4 regions of the Alteromonas sp. Cnat3-28 genome follow, and region 3 is predicted to be linked to each of the others. Evidence: predicted binding sites of a transcription regulator. Region 3 holds the regulator's gene; each other region holds the start of a gene.
What was found. Region 3 encodes sigma-54, which starts transcription at its own class of promoters, with help from an activator protein. Its sites were predicted from a motif close to GTTGGCACGNNNNTNGNNT; they were not measured.
Positions count from the first base shown of each region.

Region 1 (2,207 bases), on a different contig from region 3:
ACACCGCCACCTACGCTGTTTTCTTCCATTATCATTTCACTGCGAACCGCAGGTAAATCAGGATTGTAGCTACGCTGTGTTTGTTCCATAGCTGTAAAGTCCATGGTAACGTCAGCTTGTGCTGTGTAGTTACTTATGCCCAATACAGGAATCAGTATCGCGTCAATTTTTTCTAAGTACTCTTGCTCACGCTGGCGCTCAATCTCGTATTCTTTTCTGGCACGAGCACTCATAGAATCTTGAGAGCCTGAGTTAAGCAGACGACCATTGCTGTCTGTTACGGTTACCTTAGACGGCTCCATGTTTTGCACTGCAGACGCAACGATATCGACAACAGCATCAACCTCTTCACCTGCAATAACGGCACCGCGCTTAGCCGTTAGCACAACGGTTGCCGACGCTTTCTTCTCTCTTCGCGCAAATACGTTCTCTTTAGGCATAGCTAACAAGACACGGGCTTTCTGAATACTCGCGATATCTTCGATAGTGGCCGCGATTTGTTGCTCGCGGGCGTGTTTTAGACGTTCCATCTCAACACGCTGGCTCACGCCAAACCCCATATCCTGCATAATGATATCTGTACCGGCATCAGAGGCCTTAGTTAACCCTTGGCGGGTCATGCCTAAACGAATATTTTGGAATTCGTCACTTCTTACGTAAACAATATTGCCTTCAAGCTTATAGTCGATTTGGTTCGCATCCATATAATCGAGGGTTTCAATAAGCTCTTGGGTTTCCATTTTCGCAAGTGGACGGTAATCAGGTTCTTGCGACCAGATAAGAATAAAAATAGCGATGGCGACGCAGATTACCAAAACAACCACAAGGGCCATTTGGCGCATCATATCTGCGCTACCTAAAGTGTCCATAAAACCAGATTTGTTTTCTGGCTCATTGTCCACTGCTTGATTTTGATCAGGAACCGTAAGGTTTGTACCTGTAGCTTCAGCCATAACCTACTCCACCTACACCGGCATATTCATTATTGTTTTATAGGCTTCAAGTACTTTGTTACGTACTTGAACAGTGGCTTCAAAAGCAATGCCCGCCTTTTCTTTCGTCAGCATAACTTGAGCTAGGCTTAAGTTAGGGTCGCCCATTTCAAAACGCTGCTGCGCGTCTTTTGATTCGAGCTGCATGCCGTTTACACCATCTACCGCATTCTTTAGCATGGTCGAGAAATCACTTGCCGAGCTATTAACTTCACTAAGCGGCTGCTGTTGAGGCTCATTAACTTGAAGACGAGTTTGCCCAATCATGTTCTGCATTTCTTGATACAAACTATTGGCTTTAACGTCCATAACCACTCCTAGTGCTTTTTCGAGACCGCCTGAACATCGGCGTATAACTTATGTATAGAGGGGATTTAGCAAAGGGCTTGCCAACTTTAAAAAGCTATACATATCAAGAAGATAAATCAAAAATAAGAGGATTAGCCAAATTTATGGCGTTTGACTTAGTGTGAGCAACAAAAAACCGCCGCCTTCTTTACTACAGAGGCGACGGATAAGGACGAGGAAACCGAAAGTGTAGAAAGCGACCTTATGCGGGCACTTCAATACCATCTTCGCGCATGCGCGCTAATTTGTAACGAAGGGTTCTTGGACTAATGCCGAGCTTTTCTGCCACATCTTTACGCTTGCCGTTACACGACACCAATGTATCGAGGATAATTTGATGTTCTTGGTAGCGCAGCTCAGACCCTAGCCTATTATCTTCAACATGCTCTTGCGGTGTTTCAACAGGTGCAGTCATGTCTTCGTCAATCATTAAATCGCTGGCGTCGATTTCATTGTGTTCACATAAAATAAGCGCCCTTTGAACCACGTTTTCTAGTTCGCGAACGTTCCCTGGCCAGCTGTATTGTGACAGCTTATTGCGTGCTGCTGCGCTTAACCTGATAGTACCCAGCCCTTGAGAACTAGCGTGACGCTGAACCAGGTGTTCGGCAAGAGGGACAATATCACCCGGACGTTCCGAAAGCGGGCGCCACTCGATAGGGAATACATTTAAGCGATAGTACAAATCTTCTCTGAACTCTCCCGCATCCACTGCTTTTCTCAAATCTCGGTTACTTGTAGCAATAACACGGACGTTGAGCTTAACGGTTTTACGTCCGCCAAGACGCTCTACTTCGCGCTCTTGTAACACGCGTAGCAGTTTAGCTTGAAGCGCCAAATCCATCTCGGTTATTTCATCAAGTAACA
Region 1 covers NZ_JAKREY010000004.1:116,936-119,142, reverse strand. The annotation lists gene fliF (flagellar basal-body MS-ring/collar protein FliF) at 1-953, opposite strand, end outside; gene fliE (flagellar hook-basal body complex protein FliE) at 966-1,301, opposite strand; gene MHM87_RS05915 (sigma-54 dependent transcriptional regulator) at 1,543-2,207, opposite strand, start outside.
Region 1: fliE (flagellar hook-basal body complex protein FliE) is a predicted target of sigma-54. The motif match lies at 1,368-1,386, and genes of this name have one in related genera.

Region 2 (2,207 bases), on a different contig from region 3:
GTTTTTTATTTGAAGAACGCTCAGGTTTTTGTGCCCATTACGCAGGCGCCATGGTGTATGTGCTTCGCGCCGCAGGGGTACCGGCAAGAATGGTGACAGGCTACCAGGGCGGAAGCGCACTTAATGACAATGTGCTTCAAGTAAGGCAGTACGATGCACATGCATGGGTGGAAGCATTTATCGATGGTGTATGGATTCGACACGACCCAACGAGTATGGTGGCACCGTCTCGCCTAACCTTCGGACTTGAACGTGCGCTGGAAGAGCTGGGGGAGTCACGTGAAGCCAGTATTTTGGGCGACCTTAGCAATGCTGCTATTATTGCAACGTTACAAAGCTGGTTGCAACAGCTCGATTACTCGTGGAGTAAGTGGGTACTCGGTTTTGACAATGCTGCGCAAACCAACATGCTTGAAGAATTACTAGGCTCGCTAACGCCGCAAAAAATGCGTGCTGTATTTCTTTCCGCCATCGGCCTAATCGGGCTTATTTTAGCGCTGTATTTTTTACCCACAACGCATCGCAACACACGGTCGCCCTCACACAGAGTTTTACTAAACGCAATAAAATGCGTTGAAGCTAAAACAGGAAAAGAAAGAGGAAACAAAACCTTGTCAGCCTATTTGGCTGAGGTTAATCCTTTAATAAATGAAAATGCTGCCAAGGCACTAACACTACTGTGTGAGCTATTTGAGCACGAAAAATACGCACAACAGACACAAGAGGCAAAAGTTTATCCAGCCATGAAGCGGCAGCTAAAAATGTTAAAACAGGCATTAAAGTAGGAAATGGTAAAACCGGTTGCACCTTAAACAGTCACACTCCCCCCTTTTTAGTGCAGACTAATTAATGGTGCCTTGGCGCAAGCGCCTATCAACACAACCACAACTTTGTGCAAGTCATTGTTTTTAAGAAAAATAACTAACACATTTGCGTACATTTTGGTTGTTGGCACTTTTTTAGCTTTGTACAAATGAATTACAAAAGTACGAGGGCGCTTAAACAAGTTTTAGGTGCTAACGGGCTTTAGAGTACAAAGGCGTACATATAACTAACGGTTTATTTGTTAGCTACTACAATGCATGAGTTTCGGACAAAGGCGTCCCCAGTTCTTTCTTACGAGAGCGCTGCGGACGCCTTTTTTTGATCTTCTGGAACGCATTGAAACAGTAAACGCCAACACACAGATGACAACTTATTAATAACGACAACGTGAGGTGAAACCATGGCTTATCTTCTCCCCGCTGAGTTTGCAACCAAGATGGTAGATGCAGGCGAAGCCAAAATTTATATGTCTACGCGAGATACTCTAATCCGCGCTTATATGGCAGGTGCAATATTGGCCCTTGCCGCTGTTTTTGCCGTTACCATTGCCGTTCAAACCGGCGTGTTTCTTCTTGGCGCAGTGTTATTCCCAGTGGGCTTTTGTATGCTCTACCTTATGGGGTTTGACCTATTAACCGGCGTGTTTGTACTTACCCCACTCGCTTGGCTTGCACAGCGACCTGGCGTCACGCCAAAACAAATTCTACGGAATTGGGGATTAGTATTCTTAGGTAACTTTGGCGGCGCATTAACCGTGGCCTTTATGATGTCGTTTATTTTTACCATGGGGTATAACGTGGATGGCGGTGCCATCGCGACTAAGGTAGCCAGCATTGGCGAAGCGCGTACATTGGGCTACGCTGAACACGGCGTTGCAGGCTGGTTCACCATTTTTATTCGCGGCATGTTGTGTAACTGGATGGTGTCGCTAGGCGTAGTGGGTGCAATGATTTCAACCCACGTTAGCGGAAAAGTACTAGCCATGTGGATGCCAATCATGCTGTTCTTCTTTATGGGTTTTGAGCACTCAGTAGTAAACATGTTCCTTTTCCCATTTGGCCTTATTATGGGCGGCGACTTCTCGGTTATGGACTACTTCATTTGGAACGAGATCCCAACTGCACTTGGAAATCTTGTTGGTGGCCTCGCCTTTACTGGACTAACCCTGTACACCACCCACGTTAAGACGCTACCCAAACGTACTATCCCTGTTGATAAAGCCGCTGCATCGCAAACACTGCCTATTTAATTAAGGCGCTTATCTTAAAGCCATCATGCCTTGTCCCTACAAGACACGTCATGATGGCGTTATCCGTTTCCTTGGAAATAACTAATTGGGCTCATAATTAAATATGCAGGTAAGAAGCAATTAAACATGAATG
Region 2 covers NZ_JAKREY010000013.1:86,030-88,236, forward strand. The annotation lists gene MHM87_RS14075 (DUF3488 and transglutaminase-like domain-containing protein) at 1-785, shown strand, start outside; gene MHM87_RS14080 (formate/nitrite transporter family protein) at 1,226-2,074, shown strand; gene MHM87_RS14085 (protein phosphatase 2C domain-containing protein) at 2,201-2,207, shown strand, end outside.
Region 2: MHM87_RS14080 (formate/nitrite transporter family protein) is a predicted target of sigma-54. The motif match lies at 948-966, and genes of this name have one in related genera.

Region 3 (2,207 bases):
ACCGCACACTCGGTGCGGTCCAGACTTACGATGGCTTGTATATCCATGCTTAATTAACTACTAATGTTTTTTCAGTTTTTCCTTATGCTTGATTACCTGCCGGTCGAGTTTATCAACCATGCTGTCAATCGCCGCATACATGTCGGTATTTTCTGAGGATGCGAATACTTCAGCGCCACTTAAATGAACGGTCGCTTCGGCTTTTTGATTTAATTTTTCAACGTTCAGGATGACATGCACATTAGAAATGTGATCAAAGTGACGTTCAAGTTTGCTGAACTTCGTATCGACATAATTACGCAAAGAGTCGGTGATTTCGACATGATGACCAGTAAGGTTGATTTGCATATTTCGTCTTCCTTATATTATTAAGCCCGATTAAATAAGGCTTTTGCGTTGGTTCGACGGCGGGATCGACAACGATTCCCGGTACTTTGCTATTGTTCGCCGGGCAACTTTAATGCCCTGTTCGGCCAACAATGAAGCAATCTTGCTATCACTTAGCGGCTTGCTAGGCTTTTCAGCGGCCACTAATTTCTTGATCAATGCACGAATCGCTGTAGATGAACATTCACCACCAGACTCTGTTGCAACGTGGCTTGAGAAAAAATACTTCAATTCGAAGATTCCACGTGGCGTATGCATGTACTTTTGCGTTGTCACTCGCGAAATAGTGGATTCGTGCATATCTACCATTTCTGCGACATCATTTAGCACCATTGGTTTCATCATTTCCGGGCCGTGCTCAAAAAAGCCCATTTGCTGCTGCACAATGCAGTTTGCAACCTTCATTAAGGTTTCGTTACGAGATTCAAGGCTCTTTATGAACCACTTAGCCTCTTGCATGTGTGAGCGGATGAATTGTGAATCGCTACTATTCTTGGCACGGCGACTCATTGCAGCGTATTGTTGATTTACGCTTAACTTAGGCAGACTGTCGGGGTTCAGCTCAACCACCCAACGGCCATTTTTCTTGGTTACTGAGACATCAGGAATAACGTACTCAGGCTCTTTAGTAACTAAAGCACTACCTGGGCGAGGATTCAAGGTTTGCAGTAAACGCATTGCCTCGCGTAGCTGATCTTCTTTCAATCGGCTTTTACGCATAAGCGTACGATAGTCTTTGCTGCTCAGTAAGTCAGAGTACTCTTCAATCAGTTGCTTCGCTTCAGCAAGCCACGGTGTGTCTTCTGAAAATTGACGCAATTGCACCATCAAACATTCTTGTGGAGAGCGTGAGCCAGAACCAATAGGGTCGAACATCTGAATGCGCTTTAGCACACATTCTATTTCGTCCATTTCAATCGGCTCTTCCATATCATCATCGTTAACCGCTTCTAAAATATCATCAAGGGTAACGGTTAAATAACCTGACTCGTCAATAGAGTCGATGATTGCTGTAGCGATTGCGCGATCGGTATCCGAGAAATGGGTAAGGCGCATTTGCCAAAGAAGGTGCTCTTGAATATCTTCAGTAGTCTCACCTTGGAAGATTTGCTCGTCGTCATTGGATGGACCTGGAGCTGGCGAAGATGAAGCAGAGTAGTATTCGTCCCATGTGCTGTCGATTGGCAGCTCATCGGGAAGATCGTTTTTCTCAAGTGCATCGCCGGCTTCTAGTGTGTCACTAGATGCAGAAGCAGTGGCCTCAGAGCCGCTGTCATCGTTGTCGATATTGTTCTTTTCTAGTTGCGGCTCGTCGTTACCTTCTTCAACTTCTAATAGCGGATTAGAATCGAGCGCTTCTTGGATCTCTTGTTGAAGATCAAGTGTAGAAAGCTGCAGCAGTTTAATGGCCTGCTGAAGCTGTGGTGTCATGGTAAGTTGTTGGCTAAATTTTAGCTGTAAAGATGATTTCATCTACGTCTTATTTAAATGCTCTAAATTGAATATACCAGAGCGAAACTGAAAAATGACAATTCGGTTACATTAACTATAGCCTGAATTGTTCGCCTAGGTATACATCCCTTACTTTTTGATTACTTAAAACCTGTTCCGCCGTTCCTTGCGCAATAAGCTCGCCATGACTCACAATGTACGCCTTTTCACAAACATCCAATGTCTCTCGTACGTTATGGTCCGTGATAAGGATTCCAATACCCCTATCGCGAAGATGTTGTATTATCTTCTTTATATCATTAACTGATATTGGATCAACACCAGCAAATGGTTCGTCTAACAAAATAAATTGCGGTTTTGCTGCCAGA
Region 3 covers NZ_JAKREY010000020.1:14,607-16,813, reverse strand. The annotation lists gene ptsN (PTS IIA-like nitrogen regulatory protein PtsN) at 1-47, opposite strand, end outside; gene hpf (ribosome hibernation promoting factor) at 61-348, opposite strand; gene MHM87_RS16640 (RNA polymerase factor sigma-54) at 379-1,860, opposite strand; gene lptB (LPS export ABC transporter ATP-binding protein) at 1,934-2,207, opposite strand, start outside.

Region 4 (2,207 bases), on a different contig from region 3:
TGAAAGCCAAACGAATTACAGAATTCCCAGATCAGTTTTAACGCTGTTGAAGTATGCGTTATGCCACCAAGCCCCCGATCGTTTCGCTTTATGTTACCGCGTTTTATGGCGAGTAGTTTTCGAAAACAGAAACCTTATTCACTTAAAAACTGACGAAGATGTGTTGCGTCTCAACGTGCTGGCTAAAGCAGTAAAACGCGATGCATATAAGATAAGTGCTTTTTTGAGATTTCGAGAAGTTGTACTTGACGGACAAGAGCATTTTATTGCGTGGTATGAACCAGAACACTTCAGCTTGGAATTGAAGCTCGATTTTTTTCAGACGCGTTTTAAAAATATGTGTTGGTCAATACTTACCCCTTATCGAGCTGCGCATTGGAATACTAAAACACTTGTTTTGGAAGATAATCCTGACCCAAGTATTATTCCAAATGATGACAGAATTGAAAAATACTGGCTCACGTATTATGCAAATATATTTAATCCTGCCCGCGTAAAAACAAAGGCAATGTTAAGTTCAATGCCCAAAAAATACTGGAAGAATATGCCTGAGACGTCGCTTATTAACGATATGATACGCCAATCGGATGCTAGAGCACGTAAGATGATACTAAATGGGAAAAAGTGGAGAATGGTGAATGAGTTCTCCTGACAAATATTAGCAGCTGTGCTTCCCTTGTTTTTTGCGATTTGGAAAGCTCTGTAAATCGTGACCAGAAAAAAGGGGCCGAGGCCCCTTTTTTGTGTAAAGCAACAATGATATTAGTTCATCGCAGTTTCAGTAACTACACGAAGGTTGCTTTCAACATCTTTTACGTCAGATGCATTCTTGGCAATTTCCACAGCTAGATCACGCTCAGCATCAGAATCAACGTCGCCAGTCAGTGTTACTACACCGTTTTCTACGTCAACATCGATGTCGAAACCTGAAATATCGGTATCCATAAGAAGACGGGTTTTGATTACTGTGGCGATTTTGGCGTCAGTTAACTCGCTTGTGCCTTCGTCAACAGTATCTTCCATGTCATCTGACATGTCGCCTTCCATATCTTTGTCAGAGACAACCGTTAGCTTGTTGTCTACAGACGTTACACCGTCAATATTCGCTACTAGCTCTTCCGCTAGCTTTTTATCAACAGAGTTCTCAACCTTACCAGTAAGAACGACATTACCGTTTTTAACGTCAGTGTTAATGTCGAATGAATCAAGGTTACCATTGAACAACAGCGTTGCTTCTGCTTTGCCATCAATCCATGCGTCTTTGGCACCTTTCTCCCATTTATTACTTGTGTTATCTGTGTCCATGTCACCTGCATATGCAGCTGTAGTCAAAGTTGTAGCAACAATCATAGAAATAAGTGAACGTTTCATAACATTTCTCCTTTGTCGAAACTCGTAGATAGTCATGCCAATTCCTTGCCAACAAAATAAGGCATTGTTTTATATGACAAATATTAATATCCAGGGCTAGTTAAGTAAGTTTTGTTCTGCAAACTTTGCCTTTGTTTGAGAACTTTTTACTTAATTTTGTTAATGCCCAAAACTCGTCAACTTCACTTAAGAAAAGCACCTATCAATTGTACTAGGGGATAACTTTTTGTCGTTGGCCGCCGCTAAGTTGCAGTGATACTTAGGTTAAACTTATTTCACAAAGCTGCCGTAGTTATAACGATTTGTGTCGCTTCACTGGGGCCTGTTGACCTTTGTTGTACATTTTTGCAGCGGTCTGTGTGCCATCTAGACAAGGCGAATGTTTGACGGTTTAGTGGTTCTAAATCGAGAACATTCAACGCAGTATAGATGGCACAAAGGCGCTGCCCGAAGGGGTCTAAATGGAAGCCTTTTACTCTTTGTCACAGTCCTTTAACTTAGCCCGCTAGGCTTGCAGGACTGTTTCGCGATTAAAAGGCTTCCATTTAGACCAAAATTCGTACACCAAAGGTCAACAGGCCCTAGCTATAGTCATCAATTTAGTTTTGCAGACAGAAGCAACAGGTGGAGTGTTTTTCGTTAATTAAACTCAAGGACCAACTAGACATGGATACTGCACTTACTGCTGTTTCAGTCTTATTTATAGCCGTAAGCTGGGCCCCTTTGCTTCCTTCTTCTCATTGGTTAGTAAGAGTGTGGGAATTTCCGCGACTACAAATAACAGCTATCATTTCTTTGTTAATTGCTGGGCATATTTTTGAATCAACCTATTACGC
Region 4 covers NZ_JAKREY010000005.1:215,172-217,378, reverse strand. The annotation lists gene MHM87_RS07590 (TIGR03915 family putative DNA repair protein) at 1-652, shown strand, start outside; gene MHM87_RS07585 (BON domain-containing protein) at 763-1,371, opposite strand; gene MHM87_RS07580 (endonuclease/exonuclease/phosphatase family protein) at 2,038-2,207, shown strand, end outside.
Region 4: MHM87_RS07585 (BON domain-containing protein) is a predicted target of sigma-54. The motif match lies at 1,406-1,424, and genes of this name have one in related genera.